4 regions of the Paenibacillus sp. BT-177 genome follow, and region 3 is predicted to be linked to each of the others. Evidence: riboswitches for the same ligand, from Rfam matches in the RefSeq annotation. Region 3 holds a riboswitch; each other region holds the start of a gene.
What was found. Region 3 has a riboswitch for cyclic di-AMP ahead of OIU26_RS24725 (C40 family peptidase). Riboswitches for the same ligand answer to the same signal wherever they lie in the genome.

Region 1 (5,053 bases), on a different contig from region 3:
ACGCCCCCGCTACAATTGTCAGTGAATCCAGATGACGCTCATATTGTCTGGCTACCTGAATCGCTGCCACAAAATTTTGCGAATTCTTGTAGCTTTTCAAGCTGTACAAATCGTAAGGTTGCGGCTGCTTCAGCACACCATCATGTCCAGTGATGACTACAATATCAGGACGAATGCGGGGAAGCAGTCGATATAACGTATCCGCCATTGCCGATTCGTGAACGTGATGTCCCTCAGCGGGAACACGGAGCTGTTCATATAAACTGAGACATTTTCTTAAATAGCCAGGATCTCCATCCAGATGAAGAACCTTTCCTGGCATTTCAAAATACGTCGACTCTACCGGATCACTCCACTCTCCAATCAGAGCCGCCTGGCTACGGGCAGCTTGCTGCTGGCGTGCCCGTTGCAAAAGATTAAGAGACTCCCCGGCCTTAATGTGGGCCTGTTGAGTCTTACCGCTAATCTGGTCTGCAGGCACTCTGACCAGATCGTTCACCGGGGAATCGGCCAGTAGCCGAAATTCCGTCCCCTTAATGATCGCTTTATCCCGCTGGATGTCTTCAACGCGAAACGTGACATCACCACCGTACGATTTCCGAACGACCAAGTCTCCTAAACTCATCACACTGTATCACCCCTCCTATATCGTATGGGTAAATACACAGTTTGGTTCCAACTTAGGATATACCGGCCTCCAATAGCACGGCGCTCAGACGCGCAAATTCCTCGATACTCAGCGTTTCCCCTCGACGGGAGGGCTCAATATCAGCTTGTTGCAACAGCGGCTCCAGCGTGTCCCTGTTCTCTTTGGTGAAGAAGCGGCTTTTTAGGTTATTTGAAATGGTTTTACGACGTTGGGCAAAAGCGGCATGAACCACTTCAAAAAAGTGTTTCTCGTCCACCACTTCCACCGGAGGGACTTCTCGTACACGCAGCCGAATAACTGCCGAATCAACATTCGGCTGAGGAATAAATACTGTATTCGGCACCGTACAGACTAACTCAGGCTCGCTGTAATATTGCACGGCTATGCTTAAGCTGCCGTAATCCTTCGTACCAGGAGACGCAGCCATGCGCTCAGCCACCTCCTTTTGAATCATAACGACGATATTCTCCAAAGGAAGCTTGTCCTCCAGTAGACGCATCAGAATCGGTGTAGTGACGTAATACGGCAGATTAGCGACGACACTCACTTTGCTCACGTCTGCAAAGTCAGCTGCAAACACTTCACGCAAATCCAGCTTTAACACGTCTCCATGGCGAACCTTTACATGCTCGTAAGGGGCCAGCACTTCTTCAAGAATGGGCAACAGCCGCTGGTCAATCTCAACAGCGGTAACTGCCTTAGCGGATTGCGCCAACTTCTCGGTCAAAGCTCCAATGCCCGGACCGATCTCAAGCGCGCCCTTTGTATCATCCAATCCGGCAGCATTTACGATCTTGCTCAGAATATTTTGATCAATTAGAAAGTTTTGTCCCAGACTCTTTTTGAACGAAAAACCGTGCCTTTGAATAATTTCCTTCGTACGCCGCGGTGTTGCTATATCTTGAATCCCTGTCATACGGATATCACAATCCTTCACTTTCGATTTGTGCCAGCGCACTGGCAAATTCCTCACGACTGATCTGAAATACAGAGAGCCGCTTATGTAGCTGCTTTCCGTTACAATAGCCAATACCCAGTACATTCCCCAAGGCCATACGGCGTGCAGCAGCATTGGGGTGGGTAATAAGTCCAGCGTCAATCAGGTCCGCCATTTCAATCAGCGGTTCGGCGCCTTCCACTGTCGTATGTACCCGCGCGAGAGCGTGTCTGATGGCTTCCGGGGAGGCATTCTCCACGCCAATATCCCCTTTGCGTGTCGCCTCTGCCTCAGGTATAAAAGCCTGCTTGCAGCCGGGGACCTTGGAGGCGATGATTTTACGGATACGCTCCCCTGCATGATCGGGATCAGTTAAAATAATGACCCCTCGCCGTTCCTGCGCCAATGCAATTTTCCGCAGCGTCATTTTATTAATGGCTGAACCGCCAGTTTCTATCGTATCTGCTTCGACAGCACGGCGAATGGCTACCGTATCATCCCGGCCTTCCACCACGATCACTTCCTTGATCATCTTCGTTTCCCTCCACTGCTACACAGCAACATATATTATCTTTCCCTGCTTTTGAAAACAAAATAAGAAGAGGATATCCTCTTCTTAGCATGGCATTACTATGTTGTTAATACTATCGCATTGTCCTCAACATACACAACCTGTTTTAGTTGATTTCCGGCTTTACAGGTCCGATAACATATACGGTTTTACCGTGCTTACGACCAAATTGGTTAGCCCGGCTTAAACTCTCATAATACACATCGATTTTGTGGCCTTTAATCGCGCCACCGGTATCCTCCGCACGGCGGAAGCCTACCCCTTCAATATACACCCACCAGCCGATTGGAATTACACTCGGATCGACAGCGATGGTGCGTCCTTCCGTGACACGCGTGCCGGAGGCGGTACGTGTACCGATACCTGGCTCCTGGGCGGAGTACGCCGTCATGGAGACATTTTGTAAAACTTTTTTATAATTAAAATTAATACCTGCTTTACGGACAGCACTGCCCGAACTAACCTTTGTAGCCTTAACCGCATCTTTAGGGCTGATGGAAGCAGCTAGAACGACCGGTTTTTTCTTCGTTCCTACCGCAATTACCTTATCCACACGATTTTGTGCGACTTCCTTGTTGACCAGCTGTTTGGACACCAATTTTCCATCATGGTATACCTTTTGAACATGCTGGACTACCACACCCGATTTGCCACTTTGAATGACTCGATTATCGCCTTTATAGAGACTTGGATCTGCCGTTTTGATGACCTGATAAGGCACTTGTTTTTTCTGTTCGACCTGCTGTTTCTTCACACGGACGATTTTTATGTCCATGTTAGCTGAAACAGAGGCATCCAACGCAGGGTAAACTTTATCCGTTGATGATAATTTATAGCCCGAAGTGCGAATGGCACCCTCTACTGTATTTTCTGTTGTGTACAGCTTTTTCGTCTCATTGCCTGAGGATACTTTAACCTGATTGGCACGTTTAATGACTACGCGATCCCCATCCTGTACTGCCCCGTTTAGCGGCATGGAAATTGTATCATGCGGCTGAAGTGAAATAGAATGCTCATTGAGCAAATCTTGGAGCTTGGATTCCCGGGTTTCTACCGCAGATGCCTTACCATCGATGACAAAAAAGACTTGTTTTTTAGATTGCGTGTACATCAGAATTGAAATCATAATCGTTAGTGCGATTAGAAAAATAGCAACCAAAGCAGCCTGGCGCACATTCTCTTGCTTCCAACGTAATACGTAAGACATGCTGGATGAGCGTGACTCATGGGTCTCCTCTTTTCGGAAAATGCCCATTTCCTCCGTCCTCCTTACATAGCCCGCCGTCTGGAGTAAGACATAGTTGATCGTTGACGTGACTATAACAGATTTTCTACAAGACAAGCCCGTACTGCGACTGTCCTGCACCATGTACCCGTCTTCGCGGCATGCTGTCCTCCCCTGTTTAACCACAGTATGATGACAGATTTTCTTTTATTCACAACAAAAAAGCCAAGGAAAGAGACTAGAGAGCTCTTTCGTGGCTTCCGACATGTGTGAATATGCGGGAAAACTCATGCACGAGATGGCTTCTCTCTTGTTACGCTTACGGGGTTAGCTGTCGGGTTCGGACGTAGAGAGTCGCCCTAGCTTAGGTCAACCGCTCATGGCGGTCGCCTTCACATTCACCCCGAAGACCCAGAAAGAAATCGAAATACGGCTTCTCTACCTGTTCAATCCCATCCAGGAAATGAATTTCGGTCGAGCCGACTGCTGAAGAGATAATATCTCTTGCATATACGCCGGACGTACTGTAAGCCATATCGGTTCCCCCGTTCCCTGTAAAAGGGACTCAGCGAGACTGGTTCATGAAATGATTTGTTGATGTTTACACTCAACAACAATTCACTGAAAAGATGATATCCTGTTTCCATGCATGTTGTAAAGCAGGTTTCAAGTACATTTTTCAAAATATTCGGTTAAAAAATTGTAATATTCTTGAGTTTCCTGCAACAAAATCATAATTAGCTCCGTCTATCTCTTTATTTTGATTGATTTCTTCGCTTTTTCACTGAATGTCAAATCGTTCCAAGCCATTTTGGGTCGTAATGGATACCAATTCCTCCACCGTAATTCCCTTAATTTGGGCGGCTGCCTCTGCCACCAATCTCACATATGCCGACTCATTTCGCTTCCCACGAAACGGATGAGGCGTCAAATAAGGCGCGTCCGTTTCAATAAGCAGACGGTCCAGCGGTACCTGGGCCAGCACCTCTTTTGGCTGCTTGGCATTTTTGAACGTTATGGGCCCGCCGAAGGAAAGGTGGAAACCCATATCCAGCACCATTTTAGCTGTCTCCCAACTCCCAGAAAAGGAGTGCATGACTCCGCCAATCTCGCCCGCCTTTTCCTCACGTAAAATCCTCACAATATCTTCATGTGCATCCCGGTTATGGATAACAATTGGCATGTTGAGCTCACGTGCCAGGCCAATTTGATTTCGAAGTACCCGCTGCTGCACATCCTTTGGTGATGTATCCCAATAGTAATCCAGACCGATCTCTCCGATCGCTACAACCTTTTTATGACTGCATAACGATGCAATCCATTCTAAATCACCCTCCTGCATTGTAATGGCATCCTGCGGATGCCATCCAACAGCTGCATAAATAAAATCATACGTCTCAGCCAGCTTCATGGTGGATGGAATGGTCTCACGATTAAATCCGATATTGATCATCCGTGTTACTCCTGATTCGACAGCACGTGCTATAACTTCTTCACGGTCTTCGTCAAATTGTGGCGCATCTAGGTGAGTATGAGTGTCGAATAAATCCAAGGTTTTCATCTCCTTTTCTTACTTACATTTCTATATATTTGTCTATTGTTTGACAAAATAATTCCTTATTTCGGCAGGGAGCCTTTCTTTTACCCCGTTCAATTTATTCTGGGGAAAAT
Region 2 (5,053 bases), on a different contig from region 3:
CCATGAAGAAGGTAACACCAACCTGGAATACCATAAGAAATATAAGCATGCCCTTACTGCCTGCTTCAGCTTGCAATAAAGGTAGCATGTTCATTGTCCCAGCTATACTAGCAATAAAGTATACAATGGACAGAATAATACCGCGAACAAATGAAGTATGTCGTCGGGTGAGTGACGCATACACAATGGCAAGTACGCCCAGGACAAAGCTAAATAGGGCATAACCCGCATAAGTCATCCAATTAGCCCAGTATGTTTGCTTTTTAACATAGTCGGTATAGGACGAAGGGGCCGAAAAGCTTTGGGTAAACGAGCGAACATCCCCGTCTTCAAAAGTAAAAGCCAGCGTAAGTACCGAGGCGCCGATTTTCTTTCCGTCCACGGTATATTTTAATCCACCTTCTCCCTCAGTGGTCGCGAGCTTCAATTCAGATGGCTTAAAGCCAAAGCGTTTGATCCATATTGCTGCAGCCTGTTCCTTGGCTTCGAGCGTCATGTCACCCTCAGCTACACGTACAAGTCTGCTTCGTGCTTGTTCATCTGTAGAAACATCAGCCTGTGTGTAATTGGTGCTGGAGGTGATCCGTTTAAAGCTAACGACCTTCCCAGTGGATAAATCCACATGGATTTGCAGCTTGCCCTTCGCTGAGGAGTCAGGCAAATCAACCCGAAAGGTTTCATATGGATAATTTTTTTTCCATGTACGATCGTACTCTTGAACCAATTTTTCTCTGGATAAATACCCGTACAAATCTGTTTCAGCCTGATAGGTTACGACGGGCTTCTCTGGCTGTGATTCCGTATAGCCCAGCTCGGAACGGGCGAAGTCCAGGGCGTGTATGACCGCTTCTTGTTTGCTGATGACCTTTGCATTCACCAATGATTCCGGACTTGGATTGCTAATTGAGGGAATAAGCAATTGAAAGATAAAAAAGCAAATCAGGCCAACCCCGCCCAGCAAGCCTAATTTTTTGAAGTTGGCCGTGAGCACGACCGGTTTCCCGATAGGATTCATGAGTTTCCTCCTTAATCTGTAAATAAGAACATCCATTAAAGATATCATACTGCACAGGTTCCCGCCAACAGACCAGCGATATTCATGAAAACAGAGTGAAAGCACTTTAAAGTTTTAATAAAATTAGATAAGCTGTGATTAACCGATGTCTATTCGCGAATTAAAGCCAATTTCACGTTTTTTCGGCGAAATCGGTTTTGTGATCTGGATAGAGAAGGATTATAATCTTGAGGCAATGCCTATGAAATATATGGGTAATGATATACATTTAAGCCGAATTTCTATGAGAAAACGGGGGAACCATGTTACTGGGGTGAATTTTACAGCCGATCCTGATGGACCGGAAGTGTAAATAGGGCATACTGTGCTGTCCGAATCCGTCAGCTAACCTCGTAGGCTGTGGGCAGGAACCAAGTCAGGCACTCGGTTTTCCGGTGTCTTTTTTTGTGTGTATAAAAGTGTTTGGATTGGTTAGACCGCTGCGGGTTCAGATTATTCTTCTGATTGCTGTTATCCCCGGATTTTTTTTGATTGTATAAACCCTTTAATGGTTAAAATCCGGAGATAAAGGCAAACGCTTCGCTTCTTCAGAACAATTCTGCCCCCTTCGCTGCTGCTCGCCAATAGCACAGGGAGCCGAGTAGTGTTTGACATGCATTCTTCCTGTATTCAGGGAATGTTAATTATAGCTACTTAAGGTTTGGAAAATCAAAAAAATCAGGGGCAACGACGATCGGAAGATAAATGGAACGCGTAGCGGGCTTACACCGTATTAAGTCACTGTTTTTATAGTTTTAAGGATTAGGAGAGAAGTGATGAATAGATGAATCCCAATGCACGCTGGCTTCGGCTTTCTCCACCGCAGATATTCGTTGCAGGCTTTGCCATTATCATTCTAATAGGTAGTTTATTGTTAATGCTGCCCATCTCTAATACAACTGGAAAACCACTTGCGTTTATAGACGCTTTGTTTACTGCCGCGTCCGCGACCTGTGTAACCGGACTTGTCGTTAAGGATACAGGGCTCTTTTTTACAACCTTTGGTCAAATCGTTATCGTTGCGCTGATCCAGATCGGTGGTCTTGGCTTTATGACCATGGCTACCTTGATCGCGCTGGTGTTCAAACGTCGCATTTCCTTGCGGGAGCGCCTTATTTTGCAAGAAGCGATGAATCAGACCTCTGTCGAAGGAATTGTTGGATTGATCCGCAAGGTGCTATGGTACTCGCTGATGATTGAGGGAGTATGTGCAGCTATTTTTTCGATTCGCTGGTCATTTGATATGCCTGTCGGCAGGGCGATTTATTTTGGAATCTGGCATGCCATTTCCATGTTTAATAACGCTGGTTTTGATTTATTCGGTGAATTTCGCAGCCTGACAGGTTATGTATATGATCCGATTGTTAATTTTACAGCCATGTTTCTCATTATTTCGGGTGGTATTGGTTTTGTAGTGATGTCTGACCTGGCAGATTATCGCAAGCGTAAGAGACTATCCTTGCATACCAAGGTGGTACTCAGCATGACAGCTGCTCTGATTGTCGTCGGGACGCTTGTCATTTTTGTATTTGAGTTTACGAATCCGAAGACGCTTGGCTCGCTTGATTGGGGTGGTAAACTGCTGGGTTCTTTATTCCAGTCCGTTACCCCTCGCACCGCAGGTGCCAACACGCTGGACATTGCAGGCTTGCGGCAGGCTACGCAGTTTTTTATCATCATACTCATGTTTATTGGGGCTTCGCCTGGCTCCACTGGAGGCGGGATTAAGACCACTACATTTGCTCTGCTCATTGGAGCGGTGTTTTCGATGCTGCGGGGACGGGAAGACATTGTGCTGTTCCGGTACCGACTTGCGCAGGCACGCATTTATAAGGCTTTGACTATTACCTTGCTGGGGTTGCTGTTCGTGATTGGGGTGACGATGATTCTGTCCGCAACCGAAGATCATCATTTTCTGATGATCTTGTTCGAGACGGTGTCTGCCTTTGGTACGGTAGGACTGTCCATGGGGCTTACACCTGATTTGACAGTTGTAGGCAAACTGGTGATTACTCTGACGATGTTTGCAGGCAGGCTGGGTCCACTCACGCTAGCTTATGCACTGGGACCGAAAAAGGGTAAGGAATTGTATCGTCATCCAGAAGGTAAAATAATTATAGGGTAAGGGAGTTTTCGAGTAGATATGAAAACGCAGCAGTTTGTAGTCATTGGCTTGGGACGGTTTGGCTCAAGCCTGGCTTTGCAATTGGTGGATATGGGGTGCGAGGTACTGGGCATTGATCGGAATGAGGATGTTGTGGACAGTATGAGTGAGATTCTGACACATACTGTCGTGGCAGACGCTACAGATGAGGATGCGTTGCGGTCACTGGGCATCCGTAATTTCGATTGCGGCATTGTTGCAATCGGTGATGATATTCAGGTAAGCATCCTGACCGCCATTTTGCTGAAGGAGCTGGGTGTGAGAAAAGTCGTAGCCAAAGCTATATCTGTACTGCATGGGCGTGCGTTAGAGAAGCTTGGGGTGGACCGAGTCATTTATCCGGAACGAGATATGGGTATTCGGGTAGCGCATCAGCTGGTCACGCCTAATCTGCTCGATTATTTGGAGCTGTCCAAGGAATACAGCATTGTGGAACTCAATGTGCCTGCATGTCTGAATGGCAAAACGTTAGCAGAATTAAATGCTCGTACCCGCTTTGGTTGCAGCATCGTGGCACTTCATACGGCGAATGGTATTTTGATCGCGCCGACAGCTATGGATCGGCTGAAAGCAGACGATATTATGGTCATTATCGGCTCCAATGACAATATCGGCCGCTTTGAGGATGAGGTCGTTAATGTCAATGAAGAGGGTTAAATTCTCTACACCATACGGTAGCCTGCAAACGATGCACGTGTCTCGCTAATCCAGCGTCGTGCTGTCGGGCCGAGATCGGCCGTTTCTGAGTATATGAGGGAGGTCGTTCGGCGTGTCTCCTTCAAATCAGGCAAGTACAATGCAGTAAGTCCATTATCTCGCAGCAGTTCGCTGCGCAAGTAGGATTTGGGCAGCAAAGCGGATGCCTTGCAGGTTGGAAGCAGACGTACAATCGCCTCGAAGGAGTCGATTTCCATGCGGATATCCGGCATAATACCGCTGCGCTGGAACAAGTCATCCGTCAGGCTGCGGTACCAGGTTCCTTTGGAGAAAATGATCATCGGCAATCCTTGCAGGTCCTTCATTGAAGCCGTTCCTGTCTTGACAGTTAATTCATGTCCGATGGGGACGACTAGCTCCAAATGATCGTCAAATAACGGAATGCAGCGTAATCCAGCTTCATGAATGGCAGACCCGACAACGCCGGCGTCTGCTTTTTTGTCGCGTACAAAGGCGACGATTTCATGCGTTTTGCCGGTGAGCAGCTTTAGCTCAGTCTGAGGATGCTTGCTCATGAAAGCCTCGACGAGGGTAGGCAACGTCGTTTGGAGTGTCGTAAGACTTGCGCCCAGAGTAAGCATGCTCTGGGCTTCATTTTTGTGCTGTGACAGCTTTTGTAAGAAGCGAAGCTGACGTTGCCGTTGCTCCAGCGCGAAAGTATATACAAATCGGCCAGTTGATGTAATTTCGAGCCGTTTGCCCCGACGATCAAAGAGATGGACACCCAGCTCTTCCTCCAGCTTGGCAATTTTGCGAGACAGGGCGGGTTGGGACAAATTCAGCAGTTTTGAGGCTTTATTCAAGCTGGACTGCTCGACAACGACGGCAAAAGCGTTCAAATCCTCAAACAAATCTTCCACTTCCTCTCTATATGCAAAAAAGACATAATAATTAATACGTATATTGCAATTCCATTATAAGCCGAAAAGGAGTAACATGAAAGCGACACAAGATGTTCACACTTTTGTTTTTCCTTATAAGGGACACCTTGTTGAACATTCCCTGTCGGGAACTGTCATTTTATATGTTATATTACTATTGAAAACGCTATTATTGGGAGAAGGGAGCATGACCTAGATGAGAGGATTTTATTCCAGAAAGCTGCATTCGCTTCTTGG
Region 3 (5,053 bases):
GCTTGTCAACGGGAGGTATCCATTGTATGACCCCAGCACGCTCCAAAATCGTTTTATTGTCTACACTAGCCCTCGGACTCCTCGCAGGGACGTTATGGTTTGCCTGGCAACCCCAATCGCAATCCGCCCCTCAGTCTGCAGGCAAACCACTATACGGCTCCGAGTCTGAATCTGCGCTTGCGCCAGATATGGGCAAGCCTCTAGGGGCCAACATCATGCCCGACCTGCCCAAGAACCCTCCACAGCCCGCTTCGGAAATTCTCAGCAAACGGGTGGTGGAGTATCACATTGATGTATCTCTGGAAAAAGGACGGGTTTTGCGAGGCACTGAGACACTGACCTGGAAACATCCAGGCAAGAAAACTGTGAATGATCTGTATCTTCATCTATACCCGAATGCCTTCTCTTCTATGGAAACCACCTTTATGAAAGAATCCGGGGGAAAGCTGCGCGGAGACACCATGCCCAAGGACGGCTTTGGCTCCATGACGCTGACCGAACTAAAAACAGAAGATGGTTTATCTCTCATGCACCGTACTCAATATGTACAACCAGATGACGGTAACGCAAGTGACCGTTCGCTCATGAAGGTACGTCTGCCCAAGCCAGTACGAGGTGGCGAAGAAATCACACTATATATGAAGTTTGAAGTCAAACTGCCTGGCATTTTTGCTCGTATGGGTGCGACAGATGATTTTGTAATGGCTGGACAGTGGTTTCCAAAGCTCAGCGTCTATGAGACTGCAGGACAACGTGGACGCGCCGACGAGGGCTGGAACCTCCATCAGTATCATGGCAACTCCGAGTTCTATGCCGATTTTGGAATTTACAGCATACGAATTCGGGTGCCTGAAACACACATCGTAGCAGCGACCGGATTTCCTACCCGTGGTGCAGTACGACAGAACGGCCAGAAAATATATCAATTTTATGCCGATGATGTACACGATTTTGCCTGGTCCGCTTCACCCAACTTTGTAGCCGTAGAAGAACCCTTTTCTTCTACTGAAGTTCCTGGTGTCAAAATCAAGCTCTATCTGGACCCGTCCCATAAGGAACTAAAAGGACGTTATATGAGCGCAGCCAAGGCCGCCCTTTCGTACTACAGCAAATGGTACGGGCCTTATCCATATTCCACTCTATCTATCGTCGTTCCACCCAAAACAGGCAGTGGAGCCGGCGGCATGGAATATCCGACACTCATCACGGCCGCAGCTGCGGACCAACTGAATCCCGGCTATAATCTGGAACGGACGCTGGTTCATGAGATTGGGCATCAATATTTCTACGGAATGGTAGCCAATAATGAATTTGAGGAGCCCTGGCTGGATGAAGGCTTCACCTCCTATGCAGAAGAACGGCTCATGGAGCAAGAATATGGGCTTATCCCCAACTTGCCATTACAATCCGGACAGGTAGCTTCTCCACAGCCCCTAAACCGCGAATCCTGGAAGTACGGATCGTCGGCTGAGTATGCACAAAATGCCTACTCACGAGGCAAGCTGGTACTACGAGGTATTGAACGTCAGGTGGGTACGAAAAAAATGGACCGGATTATGCGAACCTATGTCCAGACCTACCGATTCAAGCATCCGACCTCACAGGATTTTCAGCGTGTCGTGGAGAGGGTGACTGGACGCTCATGGAGCCACTATTTTGAACAATATGTATATGACGGCCAGATGGCGGACTTTTCTGTCGATCGCATCACGAACCGCAAGTTGGAGAATGGATATGAAGCAGTCGTGACGCTCAGCAAAAAAGGAGCAGATTATCCCAAGATCCCTGTTCAATTTACCTTCAAGGATGGCACCACAATATTTAAGGCATGGGACGGTACGGGCAAAAGTACATCTTTCCGACTCAAAAGCACCTCTCCCGTGTCCTATGTGACCGTTGATCCTCTATACACTATTGCACTGGAGAACAAGCATATTAATAATAGCCTGAAGGCTGAATTGGACGAAAAGCAACAAACCCGTTGGAGTGTGAGTGTAACCAAGCTGTTGGAGACACTGCTTGGAAGTCTGTCATGGTGAGGTGTCTATAGATGCGGACTGTTTTAAAAGAAGGCTGGGCGCTAGTGCGCATACGCTTTTATATCGTTATCATTTTATTTTTGTATCGTCTGCTGTGGGGAGTATTTCTCTATCGGCTGGTACAGTCGGCCGTTGTCCCGCTGCTGCTGCGTTATCCTGATCAGAGCCAAAACGAGCTGGGAAAGACCTTGTTTTGGATGGAGGGCCAGATCGCTTTGATGGACAGCCGGGAAGTACACGTATATTTATGGATACTACTAGGGGCGACCGTATTGCGCGTCCTAATCACTCCCTTCATTAGAGCTGGCATATATCAAAGCCTGTATACCGATGCGTCTGAACCGCAAAGCCTGTCCTTCTTCAAGGGGATGAAACGTCACGGTATGTCATCTCTGTTGTATTACATCATCGAGTTGGGTTTGCTGCTGCTTCCCGCCTTCTGGGTGGTACCGAGACTCTATCCTATTGTAGCAGGGACGCTGCAATCTTCCTCTTACCTGCTGCATTTGTTGCCCTATACCATTGGGTGGGTGGCTTACGGTTGGTTCATTCGGCAGTGCATCCTGTATATGCAACTGGGCACGGTCAGTGGTCACGCCATACTATCGTCCCTGCTCGCCTTCTTTCGCCAGCTTCTTCCGGCTGTAAGCGTATCTCTCTTGCTTGGTGCTTGTGTGCTGCTGGTCTTCGGTCTATTTGGCACCGTAGCGATGATTTGGACTGGTATGTTGGCGCTAATTCTCCAGCAATCGTATCATTTTGTTACCAGTCTGGTCAGGCTGTGGCATATCAGTTCGCAGTATCGTCTATGGCACATCGATATCTCCAGCAGAGGCTAATCCCTCTCTTTATGCTTTCTCCTGCATTTTTAGCTGTCGAAAAAACTTTTTTCTTTCCCGTGCAAACGGCACATAACTGAATACTGTTAACAGAATCTGTTCCTAGGGCGTTAGGAACAGATTTTTTTTGTAACTTTTTGCGATGAAACATTTGCCAAAGCCTGCTGTCTTTGTTACAATAATCGCAGTGAACTGATAGTAACAACTTTGTAATCTTTATTGTAACCTTTATCTTAAAAACATCGTTGTCGTGAATACTGCTCTCCAAGGTGCACATCTTAAGTTAAGCCTAATTCCTGGCACCTAGGAAGCGGGGGAACCAGTTTGGGTGAATTGATCTCGCAACAGAGTGGTCATAGGGGAACCTTCTACCGAATCCTTAAGCTAACCTCGCAGGCATTGGAAGGGGTATATTTTTTTTGAAGAAGAAGCTAACGATCGCAGCCATGGGTCTCGCCATTGCCTTTACCTCTTTTACATTCGGTGGTAGCAGTGCATTTGCAGACTCTAAGATGGACCAGGTCATCCAAGATGCCAAAGGAACGAACTATAGAAGCGGAGGTACTACACTCGAGGGATTCGATTGCTCCGGCTTCACAATGTATGTATTCAACAAACTGGGAATTAAACTGCCGCATCAATCTGGATCACAATTCAAAATGGGAGCTTCTGTATCCCGCGATGAAATGAGACCAGGCGACCTGGTGTTCTTCAACACCACAGGAAGAGGCGTTTCCCATGTAGGTATCTTCGTAGGTGAAGGGAAATTCGCCCACTCCTCGACTTCACGTGGTGTAGTAGTTAGCTCACTGAACGAAAATTATTACGCTAACCGTTATGTCGGTGCAAAAAGAATTATGAGCACAGACGCTTACCATTCTGTAGCTTCAGATATTCCTGATGACGACAACGTAGAATAACTACCGCACAGCAAGCTAACCCTAGCCGCAATTTGATTCTGGCCGGAATCGAATTGCGGTTTTTTATGTCCACTACATCAGTAATTATTATCATTACTGACGAACTGACACCTCAAAAGGTTTCAGTTTTAGCGAACATCGTCGGTTTACCGCCACCGCTGGGGGAGCATATGAGCAGTAAATCCTTCTTATTGAATGTATACCCGACTTAGGTACGAAATAAACACGCTTGCCATTCTCCTACAACTTGTCTACAATCTGTGGTTAATGATTGAAGTACCTACATAAGGAGGAATGAAAAAGTGCCGGCCTCAATATCCAACTACCGGATCGTACCGATGGACGAGCATCAAGCGGCTGAAATCTGTGAGTGGCGCTATGATCCTCCCTACAACATATACGGCTGGCTTCCCTGGGAACAAATGAAGGCACTTGAAGTCGAATTTGGAAGTCCCACGCTTCGCCAAGAGCAATATGTTGCCGTACTGGACGAAGAGAATGAGCTGACGGGATTTGCTCAATATTTTCCTATGGTCGGTGTGACCCGGCTGGGTCTTGGAATGCATCCCGAAAGATGCGGACATGGCACAGGCCCCGATTTTGTCCGGGCCATTGCCGAGGAAGCCAGACGACGCCATCCACAGAATGAAATTGACCTAGAGGTTCTCACTTGGAATCAGCGGGCTATACGAGCCTACAAGGCAGCTGGATTTGAGCTGACGGATACCTATGAACGTCAGACTCCAGATGGCAGAAAACCGTTCTATTGTATGGTATATCGTCCTGAACAACAGAACCGGGCTCTATAAATAAGAGCGCCTTCGCTATACAACCGCGATGTTGTATAGCGAAGGCGCTCTTAATATATACAACAGATCATTATAAAATCAATGACTGCTGCGCATTTTTTCAAAAGCTTCATTATATTGTTGGGCTTCCTTAATATCTACGGCCATAATACCGCCATCGTCCCAAGAGGTCAAACGCAGAGTCACGGTCTTGTAATCAATCGTAATAAATGGATGGTGATTGAATGCCTCAGATATAGCGGCAACTTCATCCACGAATGCAATTCCTTTCATAAAACTGGAAAAATTATATTTCCGAACGATCCAACGTCCTTCCTCCAGTTCCCAGCCCTCCAGTTTCTCCAGATGTGCTTCAATCTCTTCTTGTGTAAAAGGCATGTTACGAACTCCTCCCCGTTTATACGGAAGCCTTTTAGCCGCTTACATACGGCCAAAACTACGATATA
Region 4 (5,053 bases), on a different contig from region 3:
GACCGCCTGCTTCAAGATGCTTCTATCCAGCATGCGTTTGCGTTCTTCCTTCATGATCAAGCACCCCGTTCATCCATTCTCATTTTCTTCTTCATGCTCATTTTTCATTACATGGTCAAAAATTCAGCTACAGGACCCAATACGATCACTGGTAAAAAGGTTAACGCACCAATCAACAGAACAACCCCGATGAGGATGGCTCCAAACAGCTTGTTATCCGTGCGCAGTGTACCCGTCGTCACCGGGGTCGGTGCTTTGGCATTCAATGAAGCCGCTACAGCCAGCAATGCAATCATGGATACATATCGTCCAAAAAACATAACTGCTCCGGTCGTAACGTTCCAAAACACGTTGTTATCTGCAAGACCTTCAAATCCTGAACCGTTATTTGCCGCAGATGATGCATATTCATAAAGCACCTGAGTCAACCCGTGGTATCCGGGATTAGAGACTGCATCGTATCCCCAATGGCTCATAAACGCAAGCGCAGTTGGAGCGAGAATGAGAAACGGATGTACCAAAATGGCAATCGCAATCAGCTTCATTTCCTTGCCTTCAATTTTCCTGCCCATAAATTCCGGGGTTCTTCCAACCATCAGTCCACATATAAACACCCCCAGAATCGCATACATCAGCATATTCATCAGCCCGACGCCCTTGCCGCCAAAAATGACGTTTAGCATCATTTCTCCCAAAGCAGCCATACCACCTAACGGGGTCAGTGTATCATGCATATTATTGACCGAACCTGTCGTTGCCGCTGTTGTAACCGCAGTGAATAGTGCCGATTGTCCAATGCCGAAACGAACCTCTTTCCCTTCCATGCTTCCCTGAGATGCATCCATACCCAGTGCCTGGATTAACGGATTACCTGTCTTCTCCGACACATACGTTATGGATAGAAAAATAAGGAACAAGACCATCATCGAGCTAAAAATAATCCAGCCCTGCTTGCGATTACGGGCAAACAATCCAAAAGTATACGGCAGCGAAGCCGGCATTACCCACATTGCTAAAATTTCCAGTACGTTCGTCCAAGGACTTGGATTCTCAAAAGGATGAGCAGAATTAGCTCCCGCAAAACCGCCCCCGTTCGTGCCCAAATGCTTGATGGATTCCAATGAGGCAATGGGTCCCATAGCAATCTGCTGCTGTGTACCGCTTAAAGTCGTAATATCCGCCGTGGACTGTAGCGTCTGTGGTACTTTTAGTCCCACCAGCACCAGCGTAAGTACAAAGGCAAGCGGCAGAAAAATCCGTATGTTGGCTTTAATAAAATCTTGAAAAAAATTACCCAGTCCTTCACCGCGCCGCGTCAATCCCCTCATAAAAGCCGCAGCAACCGAAAACCCCGAAGCAGCCGAAGTAAACATCATCATCGTGACGAACGCCATCTGTGTCAGATACGTAAGCCCGCTTTCTCCGCTATAATGTTGGAGATTCGTATTGGTCATAAAGCTGATTACCGTATTAAAGGCCAATGAAGCTTCCATATTACTGTTTCCAACCGGATTGCCTGGGAGTATAGCCTGCAAGCGCAATAGCAGGTAGCTGATCCCCACAAGCACCACATTGGTTGCAATGAAACTCATAGCATACGTGGTCCAACGCATGCTGTCCTGTTTCTTCAAGCCTACAACCTTATAAATCAGCTTTTCCGTTCCACCAAAAATCCGATCCGTCCGATTCGGTTCATTCGAGAATACGTGATACATATAGGTGCCCACCGGCTTTACCAAGAGCAGCAATATGACGATCACAATTCCAATTTGCAGTAGCTCCATCCTCTATTCCTCCTTATAATGCTCCTGCATTTGGAACAACAGACCTGATTCAGAACATCCATTGAGTGCACACGTTTGCGAAAATCTACACTTCTGATGCTTCATTCTTGATCTGCTGTTCCCGCCTGCTCGATCCTATAGTTGACTAGAACTTTTCAGGATTCAGGAGTGCGTAGATTAAATACACGAACACAATAGCCGTGAGTCCTAGCACAACAATCATCCTCTTCGGCCTCCTTTTGAGGTCTGCGCATCACACCAGCGTACAAACAGCAGTATCACTCCATAACTCACAGCCATTATGAGCAGCATGTATAAATCCATCATGTTCATACCCTCCGTATCGCTCTTCAGATCGTCATTTCCGATTCCATCATAAAATCATAAACCAGCTATGTTATAAGTGCTTATCCGTTCAGCAGGAAACCCACCTCTCCGTTCAATGTGTAGATCACATGGTCCGCTCCCAATCCCCGATAAATTCCTTGTGGATTACAGCCGTGCGTAATAACATAGATCAATTCTGATGTTAGTGGCCGACATATTTGCAGGAAACGGCAAGTCAGATTCAAGCTGTTTTCGAACAAATACACACTACCAATTTCTTTTTTAGGAAAATTCCATTTTCCCGCTTGCATCGTATTGATGCGCACAATGTGCTCCACACCCATTTTTTTGAGCTGTCGTTCCTCCTGAGTGCTATTTGTGAGAACTGCAAACGCCAATTTTTTAAACATAAGCAATTTCACAAAACTTCTGCCCGCTTCATTCGGTGCAGTGACAATAATTAACCGACCTTCCATCAGTAGCTCCTCTCCCGGTATAAAAAGACAACAAAAAGAAGCCGAAGGAAAAAGGCTTCCTCCGGCTTCATACATTCCATGATAAAATAAACCATGGTTGCACACGGCGGTTTGTTGCCTCTCCCTGTACGCTTACGAGGTTAGCTGTCGGATTCGGACGTGAGAGTCGCCCTATTTACGGCACTTGGCCGGAAAATTCACCCCATGAGACACACACGGCTTGCAAAACCGTACATACTCGTTGGTTCCCCCGCTTTTGCAACTGCAAAATTCAGCGCTTTAGACAATTCGTTGTTGCTTCATTGGTGTTAATTTGAAATTACGTCTTGAATCATACACCCGTGCAAGGAAGACTGTAAAGCTCAACGGCGGGGCTATAAATCACCCTTTAGAGCATAGGAGATTAAGAATAACGCTTACAAGGCATCTATGCTTCTCGTATCTCTTTAAAACTCTGTATTTCACCCCTTTTTGAAAATGAAAGGCATGTCAATATTGGCGTAGGGTATGGCTTAGTTACTCCTTATTTGCAAAAAGGAAAGAAAATACGCTATATGTGCCAGATAATTACCGATTGAACCCGTTTTTATGAGAAGAAACACCTCAATTAGCTCCATTTGAAGTGCGATTTACCGTTTTGAACAAAAGGCGATTTTACAATGGTCCAATGCCCGTATACTCTTCCGGACTTGCAACCCCTTGTTGAGTTGCTTACAATTTAATTGCAGAATATTGAATGAGGAGGGATATCTTGACCGTATATAAATATGATGCACAGACCCTACAAGGGGTACAAATTCCGTTATCCACATACGAAGGGAAAGTTCTACTTATCGTGAATACTGCCAGCAAATGTGGGTTAACCCCCCAGTACAAGGCGCTACAAGAGCTATATGACCAGTATCATGAACAGGGGCTCGAAATTTTGGGATTTCCCAGCAACCAGTTCGCCAAACAAGAGCCGGGCTCCAGCGAGGAGATCTCCGAGTTTTGCCAAATCAATTACGGTGTGACCTTCCCCATGTTCGCCAAGACAGATGTCAACGGTGATCAGGCACATCCTTTATTTCACTACCTGACCCACACTGCTCCGGGAGTATTAGGCTCCAAAGCGATCAAATGGAATTTTACTAAATTCTTAATTACACGAGAAGGTAACGTATTTAAGCGTTATGCGCCGCAAACCACTCCAGATAAGCTTATAGGAGATATTGAGAAGCTTTTGCGGAAAAACTGACATCTTTCTTCATTACAGTTAACGAGCGGTCCGCTGTCCATATGACCGCTTCTGTAACAGAATGATATAACGAAAAATATTTAACGAAAAAAGCACCCCTTCACGTAAAACGTGTCAGGATGCTTTTCAACTGGGTATTACACATAATGCGGTCGAGAGGACTCGAACCTCCACGGGCATACGCCCACTACCCCCTCAAGATAGCGTGTCTGCCATTCCACCACGACCGCATGTCATAATGTATTGAGGCAACAGATTTATTATACTCTCTCAGCAACAATTTGTAAACAATAATATTATAATTATTTTTAGTGTAACTTTATATAACATATATAAGCAATAAAATTATTTAATTTGACATGAAAGAGCTCAAAGTGTAAATATATATTACATAAATAATTGAAATATTATTATATAAATAAGATTAGAGTCAAATAAACTGACACAAATATTCACCTCAAGGAGGCGAACCATCCTGCATAAAGGTAACCGATTGCTAAACTACGCATTGTTGTTGGACCCTTCCCTACCCATTGGTGGTTTTACCCGTTTCTACGGACTGGATGAACGTTTCCGTAACGGAAACTTGAACAGTCTACAGGATCTGAAACATTTTATGCGAGACGATTGGTATCCTCAAATTACAACCCTTGACGGCATGGCCATCAAAAGTCTGTATGCAGCCATCCAGCAGAATGACGGTTGGCGGATCGCCCTTATTGATAAAATGCTGTACACCCAACATCCTTCCTCGCAGTATGTGAAAAAATCGCGACTTTCTGGCCAGCGTCTGCTCAAGCTCACCAAGGCTCTTTATCCTTGGCTTGCATTTGACCAACTGGAAGACACACTCACTCAATACAATGCAATTGGCACACTCGCTACTGTCCACACTTGGATTAACTTCCTTCTCGGAACCGATATAGAACAGACCATTCACGGCTATTTTGCCACAGCGGTATCCTTCTGTATCGAAGATGCCTTCAGACTGCTCAATCCTCCTTACGAGGAAAAGAATCCTCTTATCGATCACATGACCAGCGAGTTGCTCACCACCTGGAAGAAATTTAACGAACCTACGCCAAGCTTATTTCAGCCTCACCTTTTCCATAGCCATCAGACCAGTTCCTACATCACTCAGCCACCCTATATGAGCCATAGTAGCCAATTGAATGCATCCAGGCCCTTTTCCTCCTCCATCCTATTCAAACGCCTTCCAGCCTCCCTCT

Region 1: it holds a riboswitch for cyclic di-AMP, as region 3 does, so the genes downstream of both, OIU26_RS23620 (3D domain-containing protein) here and OIU26_RS24725 (C40 family peptidase) in region 3, are expected to answer to the same signal.
Region 2: it holds a riboswitch for cyclic di-AMP, as region 3 does, so the genes downstream of both, OIU26_RS17300 (TrkH family potassium uptake protein) here and OIU26_RS24725 (C40 family peptidase) in region 3, are expected to answer to the same signal.
Region 4: it holds a riboswitch for cyclic di-AMP, as region 3 does, so the genes downstream of both, OIU26_RS07725 (hypothetical protein) here and OIU26_RS24725 (C40 family peptidase) in region 3, are expected to answer to the same signal.

The regions. Positions count from the first base shown of each region.
Region 1 is NZ_JAOYTP010000013.1:11,985-17,037, reverse strand. It holds gene yabG (sporulation peptidase YabG) at 1-625, opposite strand, end outside; gene rsmA (16S rRNA (adenine(1518)-N(6)/adenine(1519)-N(6))-dimethyltransferase RsmA) at 681-1,565, opposite strand; gene rnmV (ribonuclease M5) at 1,573-2,118, opposite strand; gene OIU26_RS23620 (3D domain-containing protein) at 2,264-3,412, opposite strand; cyclic di-AMP (ydaO/yuaA leader) riboswitch at 3,683-3,963, opposite strand; gene OIU26_RS23615 (TatD family hydrolase) at 4,164-4,934, opposite strand; gene OIU26_RS23610 (HD domain-containing protein) at 4,977-5,053, opposite strand, start outside.
Region 2 is NZ_JAOYTP010000005.1:221,247-226,299, reverse strand. It holds gene OIU26_RS17305 (type II CAAX endopeptidase family protein) at 1-1,015, opposite strand, end outside; cyclic di-AMP (ydaO/yuaA leader) riboswitch at 1,277-1,429, shown strand; gene OIU26_RS17300 (TrkH family potassium uptake protein) at 1,839-3,179, shown strand; gene OIU26_RS17295 (potassium channel family protein) at 3,198-3,875, shown strand; gene OIU26_RS17290 (LysR family transcriptional regulator) at 3,881-4,786, opposite strand; gene OIU26_RS17285 (succinate dehydrogenase cytochrome b558 subunit) at 5,013-5,053, shown strand, end outside.
Region 3 is NZ_JAOYTP010000016.1:15,790-20,842, reverse strand. It holds gene OIU26_RS24735 (M1 family metallopeptidase) at 27-2,039, shown strand; gene OIU26_RS24730 (hypothetical protein) at 2,051-2,878, shown strand; cyclic di-AMP (ydaO/yuaA leader) riboswitch at 3,155-3,292, shown strand; gene OIU26_RS24725 (C40 family peptidase) at 3,298-3,798, shown strand; gene OIU26_RS24720 (GNAT family N-acetyltransferase) at 4,101-4,607, shown strand; gene OIU26_RS24715 (4a-hydroxytetrahydrobiopterin dehydratase) at 4,686-4,985, opposite strand.
Region 4 is NZ_JAOYTP010000002.1:333,377-338,429, forward strand. It holds gene kdpB (potassium-transporting ATPase subunit KdpB) at 1-54, opposite strand, end outside; gene kdpA (potassium-transporting ATPase subunit KdpA) at 108-1,784, opposite strand; gene kdpF (K(+)-transporting ATPase subunit F) at 1,930-2,007, opposite strand; gene OIU26_RS07725 (hypothetical protein) at 2,192-2,587, opposite strand; cyclic di-AMP (ydaO/yuaA leader) riboswitch at 2,701-2,874, opposite strand; gene OIU26_RS07730 (glutathione peroxidase) at 3,339-3,824, shown strand; tRNA gene OIU26_RS07735 (tRNA-Leu) at 3,972-4,054, opposite strand; gene OIU26_RS07740 (urease accessory protein UreF) at 4,318-5,053, shown strand, end outside.